Regions from separate parts of the Methylocella silvestris BL2 genome, predicted to be linked through region 3. Evidence: predicted binding sites of a transcription regulator. Region 3 holds the regulator's gene; each other region holds the start of a gene.
The links. Region 3 encodes PhoB, which activates phosphate uptake and scavenging genes when phosphate is short. Its sites were predicted from a motif close to TGTCATNNANCTGTCAT; they were not measured.
Positions count from the first base shown of each region.

Region 1 (5,319 bases), 2.0 Mb from region 3:
GCTTGACGACGGCGCCCATGGCGAGGCGCGTTTCGCCCGGGTCGAGGAGATCGCCGCGCATTTCGCCGACCGGCTGTTTCCCGGCTGCGACTTTGGCGCGATCGGGCCGTTCCGCGTCGTTCGCGACCTCGACATCGAATTCGCCGAGGAGGCCGAAGATCTCGTTCAGGTGTTCGAGGCGGCGATCAAGGCGCGCCGGCGCGGATCGGTGATCCGGCTCGAAGTCGACGCCGCCATGCCGGCGTCCTTGCGCGACTTCGTCGCCGGGCAGCTCGCTTTGCCGCCGGAGGAGGTCGTCGTCCAGGACGGCATGCTGGCGCTGAGCGCGCTCTCGCAGCTCGTCGGCGCCGATTTGCCGAGCCTCAAATTCCCCTCTTTCGCGCCGCGTTTTCCCGAGCGCGTCCGCGAGTTCAGCGGCGACTGCTTCGCGGCGATCCGCGAAAAGGACATCATCGTTCACCACCCCTATGAGTCATTCGACGTCGTCGTGCAGTTCCTGCAGCAGGCGGCGCGCGACCCAAATGTCGTCTCGATCAAGCAGACGCTCTATCGCACCTCCTCGGACAGCCCGATCGTCAAGGCGCTCGTCGAGGCGGCGGAAGCCGGCAAGTCGGTCACCGCCCTCGTCGAACTCAAGGCGCGCTTCGACGAGGAAGCCAACATCCGCTGGGCGCGTTCGCTGGAGCGCGCCGGCGTGCAGGTCGTGTTCGGCTTTCCGGAGCTGAAAACCCACGCCAAGCTATCCATGGCGGTGCGGCAGGAGCCGGGCGGCCTCGTGACCTACTGCCATATCGGCACCGGCAATTATCATCCGATCACCGCCCGCATCTATACCGATCTGTCGGCCTTTACGGTCGACCCCGCCGTCGCCCGCGACGTCGCCCGCGTCTTCAACTACATCACCGGTTCGAGTCCGCCGGCGGCGCTGGAGCGCCTTGCGATTTCGCCGATTTCGGCCAAGCGCCGGCTGCTCGATCATATCGAAGCGGAGGTCGCCCATGTTGCGGCCGGCCGGCCCGGCGCGATCTGGCTGAAGTGCAATTCCATCGCCGATCCCGAAATCATCGACGCGCTTTATGCGGCGAGCGGCGCCGGCGTCGACATCGAGCTGGTCGTGCGCGGCATCTGCTGTCTGCGGCCCGGCGTTCCCGGCCTTTCGGAGAACATCCACGCCAAATCCATCGTCGGGCGCTTCCTCGAACATTCGCGCATCTACGCCTTCGGCAACGGCCATCGCCTGCCCCATCCCGACGCCGCCGTCTATATCTCCTCGGCCGATCTGATGCCGCGCAATCTCGACCGGCGGGTCGAGACGCTGTTCCCAATCACCAATCCAACCCTGCACGAACAGGTGCTGGAACAGGTGCTGCTCGCCAATCTCCTCGACAATGAGCAGAGCTGGACGATCCTTGCGGACGGCTCGAGCCGGCGCGTCGAGCGCGGCGACGGCGAAACGCCGTTCAGCGCGCAAACCTACTTTATGACCAATCCGAGCCTTTCCGGCCGCGGCAAGGCGCTCGCGGGCTCCGCGCCCCGCAAGCTCGCGGACGCCGCGGCGAAAATGGCGAACGCCGCGGATTAACGCCGCGCCGCCATCTTGGCGTCCGGCCGTTGTCGGCGGCAACGGAACAAATTTGTCATCGACCTGTCATAAGGCGCGGCTACGGTTCCGCGCATCTGGCGGCTACCGCGTCGACGCAGAGAAAGTGGTCAATCACCCAATACGACTTGAGCTCCGCTCTTAAGCTGCCCGCGTCACACGATGCGTCGGCTGGAGGCGAAGCGATCACAGGCTTGCCCCACCCGCCACACGGGCCCGGGGCATGTTCGACGCCAACGACTTGATAGGAGCGGCCCGAAAAGGTCTCGCAAATTCAGTCTGGAACAATTCATCGCCAGAGGCATCCAAAACATGGACGTATCAATAAAACTTAAGTCGCTCTTCGCCGGAGCGTTGCTGCTCGCCGCGCAGGGCTCTTCGGCCAATGCGGCGGACCTGCGGCTCATCGGCTCGGGCGCAAGCTTTCCCTTTCCGATCTATTCGGCATGGTTCAAGAGCTTCAGCAAGGCGACCGAGGGCGTAACGGTCGACTATCAGGCCAAGGGCAGCGGCGCCGGCATCCAGGATCTCATCAACGCGACGGTCGACTTCGCCGCCAGCGACGCGGCGATGACTCCAGATCAGATCTCCAAGGTCACGAACGGCGTCGTCCTGCTGCCCATGACCGCCGGTGAAATCGTGCTCGCCTATAATCTTCCCGGCCAGCCGAAGGATCTCAAGCTGCCGCGCGACGTCTATCCTGAAATTTTCCTCGGCAAGATCACGAACTGGAGCGATCCGCGCATCGCCGCGGCGAACCCCGGCCTCAAGCTGCCCGATATGCCCATCACCGTCGTGCGGCGCTCGGACGCCAGCGGCACCAATTTCGTCTTTACGAAGCACCTCTCGGCGATCAGCCCGGCGTTCAAGGACCAGGTCGGCTTCGGCACCACGGTGAACTGGCCGCAGAGCGACAAGATCGTCGCCGCGCCGAAGAACGACGGCGTGACGGCCACCATCAAACAGACCCCCGGCGCGATCGGCTACATCGAATGGGGCTACGCCAAGCTGACCAAGGCCGACGTCGCGGTGCTGCAGAACAAAGCAGGCAATTATGTCGCGGCGGGCGGCGAAGGCGGGCCGCTGGCGCTGGCCAGCGTCGATTTTCCGCCGGATCTGATCGCCTGGGTTGACGATCCGAAGGACCCCAAGGCCTATCCGATCGCGAGCTTCACCTGGATGCTGTTCTATCAAAAGCAGGATCCGCAAAAGGCCGAGAATCTGCGCAAGCTCGTCGCCTACGGGTTGACCGAGGGCCAGAAGCTCGCCGACAGCATGGGCTATATCCCCCTTCCGGCCAGCGTGATCGAGAAGGTCAAAGCTGCGGCCGTCAAGATCCAATAAGTCTGCGAACGCCGCGCCGCCAGCAACGGCGGCGCGGCTTCCAAGTCATTTAAGTTTTCAAGGGGCGCCAGTTTGACTGTCCAGTTCGTGTTACCTGATAGCCGATCGCTCTCGCGCCCGCCTTCCGCCGCAGCCTATGTGGTCGATCGCGTTTTCTTCGTGATCTCGACGCTCGGCGCCGTGGCCATTATTGCTCTCGTCGCCTACATTCTCTATCAGATCGGTCATCAGGCGCTGCCCGCGATCCAGCGGAACGGAGCCGGCTTTCTCGTCGGCACGAGCTGGGACGTCCAGACCTCGACTTTCGGAATTTTGCCGCAGATCTGGGGCACGCTTTATAGTTCGCTGCTGGCGCTGCTGATCGGCGGCTTCGTCGGCGTCACCATCGCGATCTTCCTCACGCAGGATTTTCTGCCGCCGCGACTGGCCGTCACCTTCCGCACCCTGATCGAAATGCTGGCTGCGATCCCGAGCGTCGTGTTCGGCCTGTGGGGCATTTTCGTCGTCATCCCCTTCGTGCGGCCCGGCGCGAACTGGCTCAACGACCACTTCGGCTTCATCCCCTTCTTTTCGACCTCGCTCAGCGGCCCCGGGCTTCTGCCGGCCGTCATCGTGCTTTCGATCATGATTCTGCCCACGGTCGCCGCCATCTCACAGGACGCCATCGGTCTTGTGCCTTACAAGATCAAGGAGGCGGCCTATGGCATGGGGACGACGCGCTGGGAGGCGATCCTCAAAGTGATCGTGCCGACGGCGTCGGGCGGAATTTCCAGCGCGCTCGTGCTTGGCTTCGGCCGCGCCCTCGGCGAGACCATGGCGCTCGCCATGTTGATCGGCAACGCCAACCAGATCTCGCTCTCGCTGTTCTCTCCGGCAAATACGCTCGCCGCTTTGCTGGCGTCGAACTTTCCCGAAGCCGCCCAGGTCGAACGTCAGGCCCTGATGTATGCGGCTCTCATGCTGCTGGCGATCACGCTGATCGTCAATGTCATCGGAACGCTGATTTTGCTTTGGACGCAGCGCAAGATGGTGAAGGCATAATGGCGGTCGTGAGCGAGCCCCCTCTCAACGCGGGACAGGCGGCCGCCTCGGCCGTCGTTCCCGATATCAACCTGCAGCGCAATCCGTTTGAGCTGCGCGCGATGCAAAGCGTCCTGCTTACGGGCGGGGCGTGGACGATCGCGGCGCTGGGCGCCGTCCCCCTTCTCTCCGTGATCTACATGCTGGTGGTGAAGGGCGGCGCGCGCCTCAGTCCCGAACTTTTCACGGAGCTGCCCCCGGCCGGCTTCGAGGCCGGCGGCGGCATCGGCAACGCGATCCAGGGCACGCTCGTCACCGTGGCGATCGCCTCCGCGCTCAGCATACCCTTCGCCCTTCTCGCCGCCATCTACCTGGCCGAGCTGCGCCCGGACAGCCATCTCGCCAATTGGGCGCGGTTTCTGTCCAAAGTCCTCACCGGCTTCCCCTCCATTCTTGCCGGCGTATTCGTCTATGCGGCTGTCGTGGTCGTCATGGGAACCTATTCGGCGCTGGCCGGCGGCATCGCCCTTGCCGTCTTGATGCTGCCAACTGTCACATTGACCGCGGAAGGCGCGATGCGGATGGTGCCGCAGCGAATGAAAGATGCGGCGATCGGCATGGGCTGCACAAGAGCGCAGGTGGTTTGGAGCGTGACCCTGCCCACGGCTCTGCCGAGCGTCGTAACGGGCATTATCCTCGCCGTCGCGCGCGTTGCCGGCGAGTCGGCGCCGCTCCTGTTCACGGCCCTGTTCAGCAATTACTGGCTGCGCAGCATCACGGAGCCGACCGCATCGCTGTCGATCCTCATCTTTAATTTTTCGAGCATGCCGTTCGACAATCAGATCGAACTCGCCTGGTCCGCCTCGCTTGTTCTTGTGCTGATCGTCCTCAGCTTCAACATTCTCAGCCGTTTCATCGGCCGTCCGCAGGTCTAAGGAGCCAACTCATGTCCGACGTCGCCACCCTTGAACGCCCAAAGCCGGTGGATGGTCCGGACGTCGCCATTTCCTGCTCGGTGCAGAAAATCTTCTACGGCGCCTTTCTCGCGGTGCGCGACAGCAACGTGCCGATCGAGAAGGGCAAGATCACCGGATTCATCGGCCCGTCGGGCTGCGGCAAGAGCACCGTGCTGCGCAGCCTCAACCGCATGAACGATTTGATCAAGGGCTTCCGGCTCGAGGGCCAGGTGAATTTCCTCGGTCAGGACATCTATGGCGCCGGCGTCGATCCTGTGGTCGTGCGCCGCCACATTGGCATGGTGTTCCAGCAGCCCAACCCGTTCTCGATGAGCATTTTCGACAATGTCGCCTTCGGTCTGCGGCTGAACCGCTTCAAGGGCGACGCCGCGGAAAAGG
Region 1 covers NC_011666.1:2,896,441-2,901,759, reverse strand. Annotated here, with positions in the region: gene MSIL_RS13510 (RNA degradosome polyphosphate kinase) at 1-1,582, shown strand, start outside; gene pstS (phosphate ABC transporter substrate-binding protein PstS) at 1,913-2,944, shown strand; gene pstC (phosphate ABC transporter permease subunit PstC) at 3,017-3,985, shown strand; gene pstA (phosphate ABC transporter permease PstA) at 3,985-4,899, shown strand; gene pstB (phosphate ABC transporter ATP-binding protein PstB) at 4,911-5,319, shown strand, end outside.
Region 1: a site for PhoB is predicted at 1,636-1,652, ahead of pstS (phosphate ABC transporter substrate-binding protein PstS). Genes of this name have one in related genera too.

Region 2 (5,319 bases), 1.2 Mb from region 3:
TCCACCGAACAATTATGGCCTCTACGATCAGATCGGCAACACCTGGGAGTGGACGACCGGCGCGCCGACGTAGGGCGACGCGAGACGGCAATAAGCTGTGCGTCATCATGCGAGAAAATCAGGGCCGTTCGCCTATTTATTGGGCAGGAGTTGGGCGCGAGGATCGCCTCGCACGGCCAAATAGCGCTAAGTCCCTCACAGCTTTGGCGCTCCCTAGGGGAATCGAACCCCTGTTTTCGCCGTGAGAGGGCGACGTCCTGGACCGCTAGACGAAGGGAGCGTTGAGCGAATGGCGGGTTCTAGCCCGGACGGGGCGAGCCTGCAAGCGCGCCGCTGTCCTGGATTTGAATTCAGCGGCCCGCGCGGTCTCATTCGGCGGCCTGCGGGGGCGCGCCGCGGTCTAGCTAGGCCCTGTACTGCTGAATCCGCGTGGTGCGTAGTCCGGCAAGTCCATGCTGGTCGATCGACATCTGCCAGGACAAGAATTCGTCGACGGTCAAAGTATAGCGGTTGCACGCTTCTTCCAGCGAGAGCAGACCGCCGCGAACGGCCGCGACGACCTCGGCCTTGCGCCGGATCACCCAGCGTTTTGTGCTGGACGGGGGCAGATCGGCCAAGGTCAAAGGACTTCCATCGGGGCCGATGACATATTTCGCGCGATGACGGCTCGGTTCGGCCATGTCTGCAACTCACAGAACTTCAGATCACAAATCAGATCGAGCCGAACATAAGCGGCGTGTTTTAAGATTTGCCTAAGCCCATGCCGTTGTTTTATTAATGATTTCTGATTACTGGCGTTGATTTGCGCGCTCTAGCCAGCAAAGACCGCTTTGATCGTCTCAACTTGGAACGCTTCCGTCCTTTACGCTTGCAGGCGACGCGGGGAAACGGGGCGCCGCCGCCACGGGCCAAGCAAAATGATTCGCAGCCGGCGGCAAACGAGTCCTTTGCACATAGACCGCAGATCATTATATTTTGTTGACGAATGAGCGGAGGCGTGGCTTCTGCATGGGTTTTGGCGCGTCGCAATTGTGTCGGGGCGGCCGCCCTCCCAGGACGAATTGCGGCATGGGACGGTGAGGCGGGGCGTAGCGCGCCGCCGGGAGCGGAGCAAGCGACGGCGATCATGAGCGCAAGTCATTCGCCAGAAGCGGCCGCGGCCGAGGGCCGGCGCGAGCTGAATTCGCTTGGGCTGCCGAAGCCGCCCGCGCAGACGCGCGTCGTCGTCGCCATGTCCGGGGGCGTCGATTCCTCTGTCGTCGCCGCGCTCATGAAAGAGCAGGGCTACGACGTGATCGCCGTGACCATGCAGCTTTACGACCACGGCGAGGCGATCCACCGCAAAGGCGCTTGCTGCGCCGGTCAGGACATTCAGGACGCGCGCCTCGTCGCCGCCCGGCTCGACATTCCGCATTACGTGCTCGATTACGAAGAACGATTTCGCGAAAAAGTCATCAATCCCTTCTCGCACAGCTATGCGACAGGCGAGACGCCAATCCCCTGCGTCTCCTGCAACAGCGAGATCAAATTCGCCGATCTGTTCGATACCGCGCTCGATCTCGGCGCGGACGTCCTGGCGACCGGACATTATGTCTCAACCCGCAGCGACGAAGCCGGCGAGCGCGTTTTGCACCGCGCTTTCGACGGCGCCCGCGATCAGAGCTATTTCCTGTTCGCCACCACGCGCCGCCAGCTGCAGATGCTGCGCTTCCCCCTCGGCGACATGACCAAGACCGACGTCCGCGCGCTGGCGCGGCGGTTCGGCCTCATCGTCGCCGACAAGGCGGACAGCCAGGACATCTGCTTCGTGCCAAAGGGCAAATATAGCGATCTGATCGAAAGACTGTCTCCCGGCGCCGCCGTCCCCGGCGAGATCGTGCATATCGACGGGCGCGTGCTCGGACGCCACGCGGGCGTCATTCATTACACCATTGGCCAGAGGCGCGGCCTCGGCCTTGGCGACGCCAACGCTGGCGAACCGCTCTTCGTCATAAAGCTCGACGCCGCAGGGGCGCGCGTCGTCGTCGGCCCGCGCGAGGCGCTGGCGACGCGCCGCGCGCATTTGCGCGCCGTGAACTGGATCGGCGACGGCGAACTCGGCGACCTTCCCCGCGAGGGCGCCGATATTTTCGTGCAGGTGCGCTCGACGCGGCCTCCTGTCGCCGGCCGGCTTTACGCGCGGGACGGCGGCGCGCATGTCGAGTTCGTCCATGACGAGGACAGCGTTTCACCCGGTCAGGCCTGCGTGTTCTACGCCTCCGACCAGCCGCGCGCCCGCGTTCTCGGCGGCGGCTTCATCAGCTCGACAGAATCCGCCATCGACGTCTGTCCGGCAACGAGCCGGGCCGCTGAAGCCGCCTCGGTCCCTGTCTAGGCCCGCCTGAGGCGCCGGGCTCCGTCTTGCGCCGCATCTTCGAAAACTCCGATCGAGGGATCGCACTTTTGACAGGTCATCATCTTTCCGAGTTCGCCCGCCCGATGGGCGCGGGAGCTGAATCCGCGGCCCCTGCGACGCTCGACAACGTTCATGTCAAATCATCCTACGCGCGCTGGGCGCCCGTCTATGACCTTGTTTTTTCGCTCATCATGCGCGCCGGCCGCCTCGCCGCCGTCGCGGCGGCTGACCGCCCGATGGGGCGCGTGCTCGACGTCGGCGTCGGCACAGGCCTCGAATTGCCGATGTTCGACGAGCGGACACGGCTTGTCGGCGTCGATCTCTGCGAGCCGATGCTGCGGCAAGCGCAGCGCCGCGTGATCGGAAAATCGCTGCGGAATGTCGACGGGCTGCTCGTCATGGACGCAACGCGCCTAGCATTTCCCGATGCGAGTTTTGACGCGGTCGTCGCCCCTTACGTGCTGACCGTCGTGCCCGACCCGCATGCCATGCTCGACGAATTGCTGCGCGTCGTGAAGCCTGGCGGGGAGATTGTGCTCGTCAACCATGTCGGCGCCGAGACCGGGATCATCGCCAAGCTCGAGGCGTGGCTCGGCAAGCGCAGCGCCCATCTTGGCTGGCGGCCGCAATTTCAATGGTCGGTCCTTGGCGGCTGGATCGACGCGCGCCCGGCCGCGCGCCTCCTGGAGCGCCGCGCGCTTGCGCCGTTCGGGCTGTTCACGCTGGCGCGCTTGAAAAAAGCGTAACGGCCGCTTTCGAGTATAATTCCGCGGTCTTGCGGCTCAGGCGATGATATCCGGCGTCAACTGATCCTCGATGAAGGCGACGCGGTCGCGCAAAGAGAGCTTGCGTTTCTTGAGGCGCTGGATCTGCAGCTGATCCACCGTTCCGAGATGAAGAAGCGCGTCGATGGCGGCATCGAGATCGCGATGCTCCTGACGCAAATGCTCAAGCTCGGCCTGCAACGGGCCGCGTTCGCCGTCGCTTAGCTTTTCGGGCATATTTTTTCAAAACCTTAAGGCGCGATCATCGATGGCTCCAGCGAACCCAGCCGGACCGGAGCCGGACCGATTTGCGGCATTGCGCGCTCTGGCGTCAATGGCCTTTGCGCGCCTGCCGCATTCGACCGGCCCATGAAAAACGAAAAGGCGCCGCAAAATGCGTCATACCCTCGTCATGAAATTTTCGCCACGCCTTTGCGAAGCCCTTCGCGAAATCGAAATCCTGTGGCACACTGATCTCATGCGAAGACTTCAAGAAGGAGTTCTGCATGTCACTCGAAAATCATTTGACTGCTTTGGAACAGCGCCACGACGCGCTCGACCGTGAGATCGAAAAGTCGTTGATGCACCCTGCGATTGACGAGTTGAAACTGGCTGAACTTAAACGCCGTAAACTGCAACTCAAAGATGAGATTGCAAAGCTTCGAGGCGAGTCAGCCTTCTCCACCATACATTAGTCTTTCCATTACGAGTTGGTTCGCGCTTGGGTCAAGCAAAGGAACCACGAGAATGGCGCACGCTTGTCGGGCCGAGGACGGCCGGGCGAAGCTTGCTGCGCCATTCCCCGCTGTCAGCTTGCTGTGAGACATTTGATCTTTGCGCCGGCGGCTTAGATGCTGAGATTTACCTGTGCGCGCCGGCGCGACGCTTCTCGAAACGGGCCGGGATTCACAGGCCGCGGCCTGCTCGGGCCGTCGGCCCGTGCCAGACAGATTTGAGCGACGCCTTGAGGTCGCCCCACAGACCAGATGGCGCGCGGCGCGATTTAGTGAAACGGTGCTTGGCGCGGAGCGTCAAAATCGGCTAAGAAGGCGACGCCGCGCGGTCAAGCCCATGACAAAAGTCCATGGGCGCTCACGTGGATGAATTGCGCAAGCGCCCGTAGCTCAGCTGGATAGAGCGCTGCCCTCCGAAGGCAGAGGCCAGGGGTTCGAATCCCTTCGGGCGCGCCACTTCCGAACAAAACTGGGAACTCCGGCAGGAGTTGCCCCGCCGCCCATCACCAGCCGCTCCAGAACAGCCCGCCGCCCGTGGATACGGATTTCCGTGTCGTCGACTTCGACCTGATCGATGACGGAACGGATATAGGCGCGTCTGAAAGGCGTTTCGCCTTTGAGGACGTTCGCGCGCATGACCTCTGTAAAGGCCGCGATCTTGTCTTCTGTGATGCGGACATCTGGACGCATCTCTGCAACCGCCCGGTCGAACGCGACCTGCGCAATATCACGTTCGGTCTTTACTGTGGCGACCCGCTCTTTGAGCGTCGCATCCATTGGGTCGGCAATGCCGTTCTCGATTGCAGCATAGAGACGACCCAGCCTTCCTTGCGCATCGGCGAGCTTTGCCCGGAGAGCCGTGAGGCGGCCCGAATAATCCTCGTCCTTTGATGCCTGGCGTTCCATTATTCCCGCGAGGATTTTTCCGATGCGCTCCGGCGTCAGGAGCTGCTCGGCGAGCCTCTCAGTCACAAGCTTGTCGAGCTTGTCCATTGGGATAGAGCGTCCCTTGCAGGCAGACTTGCCCTTCTGTGCACAAGTCGCGCAGGTGTAGTAGCGGTAGCGCCCATATTTTCCGGTACGTAACGTCATTCCGCCGCCGCAGCTTGCGCAAGTCGCAATACCGGTAAGAAGGATAGGTCCGGTTACGACGCGCGGCGGCATCGCTCTCGGATTTTTGGATTTCAGCATCGCCTGCACCGCATCGAAGGTCGCGGCATCGATGATGGGATCGACAGGGACGGCGATTTGTTCGGACTCAGGCTTCGCTTCCTTCGTCTTCCAAACCTTGCGATTGAAGCGGTGCTCGCCCTTATAGGTTGGACGCGTGAGAATCTGATGCAGAGGCCCGATACCCCACCTCGCGCCAACGCGCGTACGGTAGCCATGCTCGTTGAGCCAACTGGTGACAGCCTTGACGCCCATA
Region 2 covers NC_011666.1:2,108,148-2,113,466, forward strand. Annotated here, with positions in the region: partial or broken gene MSIL_RS20695 (SUMF1/EgtB/PvdO family nonheme iron enzyme) at 1-58, shown strand, start outside; tRNA gene MSIL_RS09885 (tRNA-Glu) at 205-280, opposite strand; gene sciP (CtrA inhibitor SciP) at 405-680, opposite strand; gene mnmA (tRNA 2-thiouridine(34) synthase MnmA) at 1,127-2,374, shown strand; gene MSIL_RS09900 (class I SAM-dependent methyltransferase) at 2,479-3,141, shown strand; gene MSIL_RS09905 (YdcH family protein) at 3,178-3,396, opposite strand; gene MSIL_RS20700 (YdcH family protein) at 3,666-3,854, shown strand; tRNA gene MSIL_RS09910 (tRNA-Arg) at 4,273-4,349, shown strand; gene MSIL_RS21940 (hypothetical protein) at 4,428-4,784, shown strand; partial or broken gene MSIL_RS21945 (recombinase family protein) at 4,863-5,319, opposite strand, start outside.
Region 2: a site for PhoB is predicted at 3,557-3,573, ahead of MSIL_RS20700 (YdcH family protein). Genes of this name have one in related genera too.

Region 3 (5,319 bases):
CGTCAGCCTGCCGCTCTACGCCAATCGGGTGACGTCGTTCATCGGCCCGTCGGGCTGCGGCAAATCCACCCTGCTGCGCGTCATGAACAGGATGTATGATCTTTATCCGAAGCAGCGCGCCACCGGCGAAGTTATCCTCGACGGCGAGAACATTCTGAGACCCGGCGTCGACGTCAATCTGCTGCGCGCCCGCGTCGGCATGGTGTTTCAGAAGCCGACGCCGTTTCCGATGTCGATCTATGACAACATCGCGTTTGGCATCAAGCTTTATAAGAAAACAGGCAAATCCGAACTTGACGACAAGGTCGAGGCGGCCCTCACAAGCGCCGCGCTCTGGGGCGAGGTCAAGGACAAGCTGAAAGCGTCCGGACTGTCTCTGTCCGGCGGACAGCAGCAGCGCCTGTGCATCGCCCGGACCGTCGCAATCGAGCCTGAAGTCATTCTGCTCGACGAGCCGTGCTCCGCGCTTGATCCGATCTCGACGGCGAAGATCGAGGAGCTGATCGACGAGCTGAAGGTCAACTACACGATCGTCATCGTCACCCACAACATGCAGCAGGCGGCGCGCGTCTCCGACCACACAGCCTTCATGTATCTCGGCGAATTGATCGAATTCGGCGTGACGACCCACATCTTTACGCAGCCGGACAAGAAACAGACGCAAAACTATATCACTGGCCGGTTCGGCTGATCGTTCGCGTGGTATTTTACCAATTTGTGCTGACGCGAACCGGTCTCCGCTTCGCTGGCAAAGACTAGAGCTTCGAGGCAAATGCAATGGCCGATCATATCGTCAAAGCTTACGACAAGGAACTCGAAGGGCTCGGCCAGAAGATCGCCGAAATGGGCGGCATTGCTGAAAAAATGCTGGCCGACGCCATGGACGCGCTCGGCGATTTCGACGTGCAACTCGCCAATCAGACGATCGCCACCGATCCGCGCCTCGACATGCTCCAGCGCGAGATCGAGGAGCAGGCCATTTTGACGATCGCGCGCCGCCAGCCGCTCGCCGTGGACTTACGCGAAATCATCGCGACGATCCGGATTTCGAACGATCTCGAGCGCGTCGGCGATCTCGCCAAGAACATCGCCAAGCGCGCCATCAAGATCGCCGGCGACGTGCGCATTCCCCGCGCCATCATCGGGCTGAAGTCGATGCAGGAAAGCGCGGCCATCCTGTTGAAGGACGTGCTCGATTCCTACGCCGAGCGCGATATCGCCAGAGCCCGCGAGGTCTGGACCTATGACGCCGACCTCGACTCGCTTGAGGATTCCGTCTTCCGCGACCTCTTGACCTTCATGATGGAGGATCCGCGCAACATCTCCTTCTGCGCGCATCTCCTGTTCTGTTCGAAAAACATCGAGCGCATCGGCGACCATGCGACCAACATCGCCGAAACCGTCGTCTATCTCGTCAGTGGCGAGACCATGCCGACCGACCGGCCGAAGGGCCGCAGCATCCTGTCCGACCCGCCAGCCGTAAAGTGATCCCATGAGCGATATTCACGCCAACGCCGACAGCAAAACCGACGGCCGGCCGGGCGCCGCCCGCGGCCTTTCGCCAACGCCGGCGCCGCGCATCCTTATCGTCGAGGACGAAGCGGCGCTGAGCATGCTGCTCGCCTATAATCTTGAAGCCGAGGGCTTTGTCGTCGATCGCGTCGAGCGCGGCGACGAAGCGGAAATCAGGCTCAGCGAGACCATGCCCGATCTCGTCATTCTCGACTGGATGCTGCCCGGCGTGTCGGGCCTTGAGATCTGCCGCCGCATGCGGGCGCGCGAGGCCACGCGCAGCCTGCCGGTCATCATGCTCACCGCGCGTGGCGAGGAGAGCGAGCGCGTGCGCGGCCTCTCCATCGGCGCCGATGACTATGTGGTGAAGCCCTTTTCCGTGCCGGAGCTGATGGCGCGAGTGCGCTCACTGTTGCGCCGCGCGCGGCCGGACCGCGTCGCCGCCGTGCTTTCGGCGGGAGACCTCGAACTCGACCGGCAGAACTGGCGCGTTCGGCGCACCGGCCGCGACGTGCATCTCGGCCCGACCGAATTCCGTCTGCTGGAGCATCTGATGGAGCGCCCCGGCCGCGTTTTCTCTCGCGCGCAACTGCTGGACAGCGTCTGGGGACTTTCGGCGGAAATCGACGAGCGGACGGTCGACGTCCATGTCGGCCGGCTGCGCAAGGCGCTGACGGCGCCAGGCGAACGCGATCCGATCCGCACGGTGCGCGGCGCGGGCTATTCCTTCGATGAAACTTTTGGGAAAGGGCCGGGGGCTTCAGACCGGACGCCTTGAGGCCGTCCGGCGAGATCCAGCCCGGTCCGGCCGGCTGGCGTCACGGCGGGAAACCCTCCCGGCCCGCCATGCTTTTGCAGCGCTTCACCGCCGGGTGAACTCCTCCGGCGGCAAGGCGACGTCTTGGACTTCGCGCCGTTAAGCCGTTTTCGGCGGGCGCTGCCGGCGGCGATCCTGCTGCGGCTGGTAGGCGATGGCCGAATGACAGCCGCAATAGGGTCCCGCGCCGGGCGACTTGCGCGCGCCGCAAAAGCGGAAATCCGCCTGCGTCGGATCGCCAATCGGCCACCGGCACATTGATTCGCGCAGCTCCATGATCGTGACCGGCTCGATGATCGGCACCACGACATCCGCGCTTGGCGCCCGGAGCGGAGCCTCGAACTGCATCGGCTCCGCCGCCAGCGCCGTATTGCCGCTGATGAGGCCTGGCCCCGCCGAGGACCTCTGAGCGGTCGGTTGCGGCTGCCCTCGCGACATCTGGCTGTGCGCGCTCTGGCTGGCGATTGGGCCGGAGGCGTGATGAGCCGAAGCGATCGGGCTATGGGCGATCGCGCCGGAGGCGTGGCTATGAGACCCGTGGCCGGACGGGCGCGCCGGAGATCGCGGCGAAGGTTTCGCGCTTGCGTGATCCTCTCCCGGCGCGTCGCCCTTGGCGCGGCCGGAGAGACCGAGCCTGTAGACCTTGCCGATCACGGCGTTGCGGGTCAGGCCATTTGCAAGCTCATTGGCGATCTTGCTGGCGCTCATCCCCTGCAGCCACATCTTTTGCAGCAGGTCGATGCGTTCATCGGTCCAGGACATCGAACCCTCCCAGGGTTTGGCGATTGCAGCGCCGCGCCATTGATAGGCTCCGCACGCTGCGCTTGAACATTCCGTTTTCCGGCGTCATTCGATCCGGGACGCCGCTGCGTCCGGACCATGATGCTTCGGGTCGCGACGGTTTTGGATGGCGTCCATCCGAAACCACAAAAATCGATCGGCTCTCGCCGTTAGATCGGGACGCGGGGGCAAACCCATTCCATCTGCTGCAAAACCCGTTCTCATCGAGAAACCCGATGATCGCTCCATGAGAACAGGCTCCAACGTATTGATCCGGCGCCAAATTCCATTCGCCGAAGCCATCCGGCTATTGGGTCCGCAAACGGGCCGGCGCTATGATTTGAACGCACAGCAACCATGGGATCCTTGTGCTCCCGACCCTGGCGCCGCTTCCTCATTCAGCCGCGTGACCATGCGTCTCGCGCCCTTGGACCTTACGGCCGTCATTTCGCGCGGCGCCGAGGCGCCGAACGTTGCGCGCGAGCGCCGGTTTCAGCGCCTCGCATTCAGCGTGACCTGTTCCGCTCGCCAGCCTCGCCCCGGCTGGCGAAACCACGACATGTCGTAGTTCGCAGGGCCAACGCTACACTAGTGGTAGAATCGCATGCAAGCCTCACAGAGGGCGCCGGCAGGTTTTCAACAAGTGCTTGCGGCGCCGGGGCGCAAAGCCCATCTTTTCGCTGGCGAGAGGCGCATACGATCGAAAGCCGGCGTCGGCCCCTCGATAGTTGCGCCCACAACAGCTTATGCCGGCTGGCCGCCCCTGCGTATGGCGCAGCTCCACGCCTCTGAGGCTAGCCGAGGCCGCTTGCGCAAGGCTGACGCGCCGCCGAGCTCAAACCCGAACACCTCCTAATTGACCCGGCCGGAGGGAATGCCTACATTGCGCTCTACGACTTTTGCCGCCCAATGGGCGGCTTTTGATTTTTGCAGCTTCCCAATCGGACCTGAACGTCGAACCCGGAGCGAACCTGTGCCCTCGTCGCTGCTTCCGACCTATGCGCGCGCCCATCTTGCCTTCGATCATGGCGAAGGCGCCTGGCTGACGGCGACGGATGGCGAGCGCTATCTCGATTTTGGCGGCGGCATCGCCGTGGCTTCGCTCGGCTACAGCCATCCTCACCTCGTCGAGGCGTTGATCGCCCAGGGCCGCAAGCTTTGGCATACGTCGAACCTTTTTGAGATTCCGCAAGCCGAACGTCTCGCCGCTCGCCTGTGCGAAGCGAGCTTCGCCGATTTCGTCTTCTTTACCAATTCCGGCGCCGAGGCGGTGGAAGGGGCGATCAAGACCGCGCGCAAATATCAATCGGTGTCGGGCCATCCGGAAAAATTCCGCATCGTCACGTTCAAAGGCGCTTTCCACGGCCGCACGCTCGCCACCATCGCGGCCGGCGGCAATCCGAAATATCTCGACGGTTTCGGCCCAAAACTCGAAGGCTTCGATTCTGTCGAATTCGGCGACCTTGATGCGGTCAAGGCCGCGATCGGCCCGCAGACTGGAGCGGTCCTGGTCGAGCCCATCCAGGGCGAGGCGGGAATACGCGTCGCCTCCACGGAGTTCATGCGCGGCCTGCGCGCGCTTTGCGACGCTCATGGCCTGCTTCTCGTCTACGACGAAGTTCAGTGCGGCGTCGGCCGCACCGGCAAGCTCTTCGCCTATGAGCTCTACGGCGTAACGCCCGACATCATGGCGATCGCCAAAGGCATTGGCGGCGGATTTCCGCTCGGCGCGTTCCTGGCGACGCGCGAGGCCGGCAAGGGAATGACGGTCGGAACGCATGGGACGACCTATGGCGGCAATCCGCTCGCGACCAGCATCGGCAACGCGGTCCTCGATGTTGTTCTGGCGCCGGGGTTTCTGGACCATGTCGCAACGGTCGGCGCGAGGCTGAAACAGGGCCTTCTGACGCTGATCGAGGCCTATCCGCGAAGCGTCGCCAATGTTCGCGGGGAGGGCCTGATGCTCGGGCTTGAGCTGCGCGCGCCCGTCGCAGATTTTGTCGCCGCCGCGCGGGCCGAGAAAATTCTCGTCATCCCGGCCGGCGACAATGTCGCCCGCCTGCTGCCGCCCCTGATCATCAGCGAGGCGGAAGCGGCCGAAGGCGTGAAGCGGCTCGGCGCCGCCTGCGCGCGTCTTGAGAAGGCGACGTCTGTCCTCAATGAGGCCGCGGGATGAGCGAGCCCGACTTCGGCCGCAAGTCCGGCGCGCG
Region 3 covers NC_011666.1:916,177-921,495, reverse strand. Annotated here, with positions in the region: gene pstB (phosphate ABC transporter ATP-binding protein PstB) at 1-691, shown strand, start outside; gene phoU (phosphate signaling complex protein PhoU) at 778-1,488, shown strand; gene phoB (phosphate regulon transcriptional regulator PhoB) at 1,493-2,290, shown strand; gene MSIL_RS04295 (GcrA family cell cycle regulator) at 2,429-3,091, opposite strand; gene MSIL_RS04290 (aspartate aminotransferase family protein) at 4,083-5,285, shown strand; gene argF (ornithine carbamoyltransferase) at 5,282-5,319, shown strand, end outside.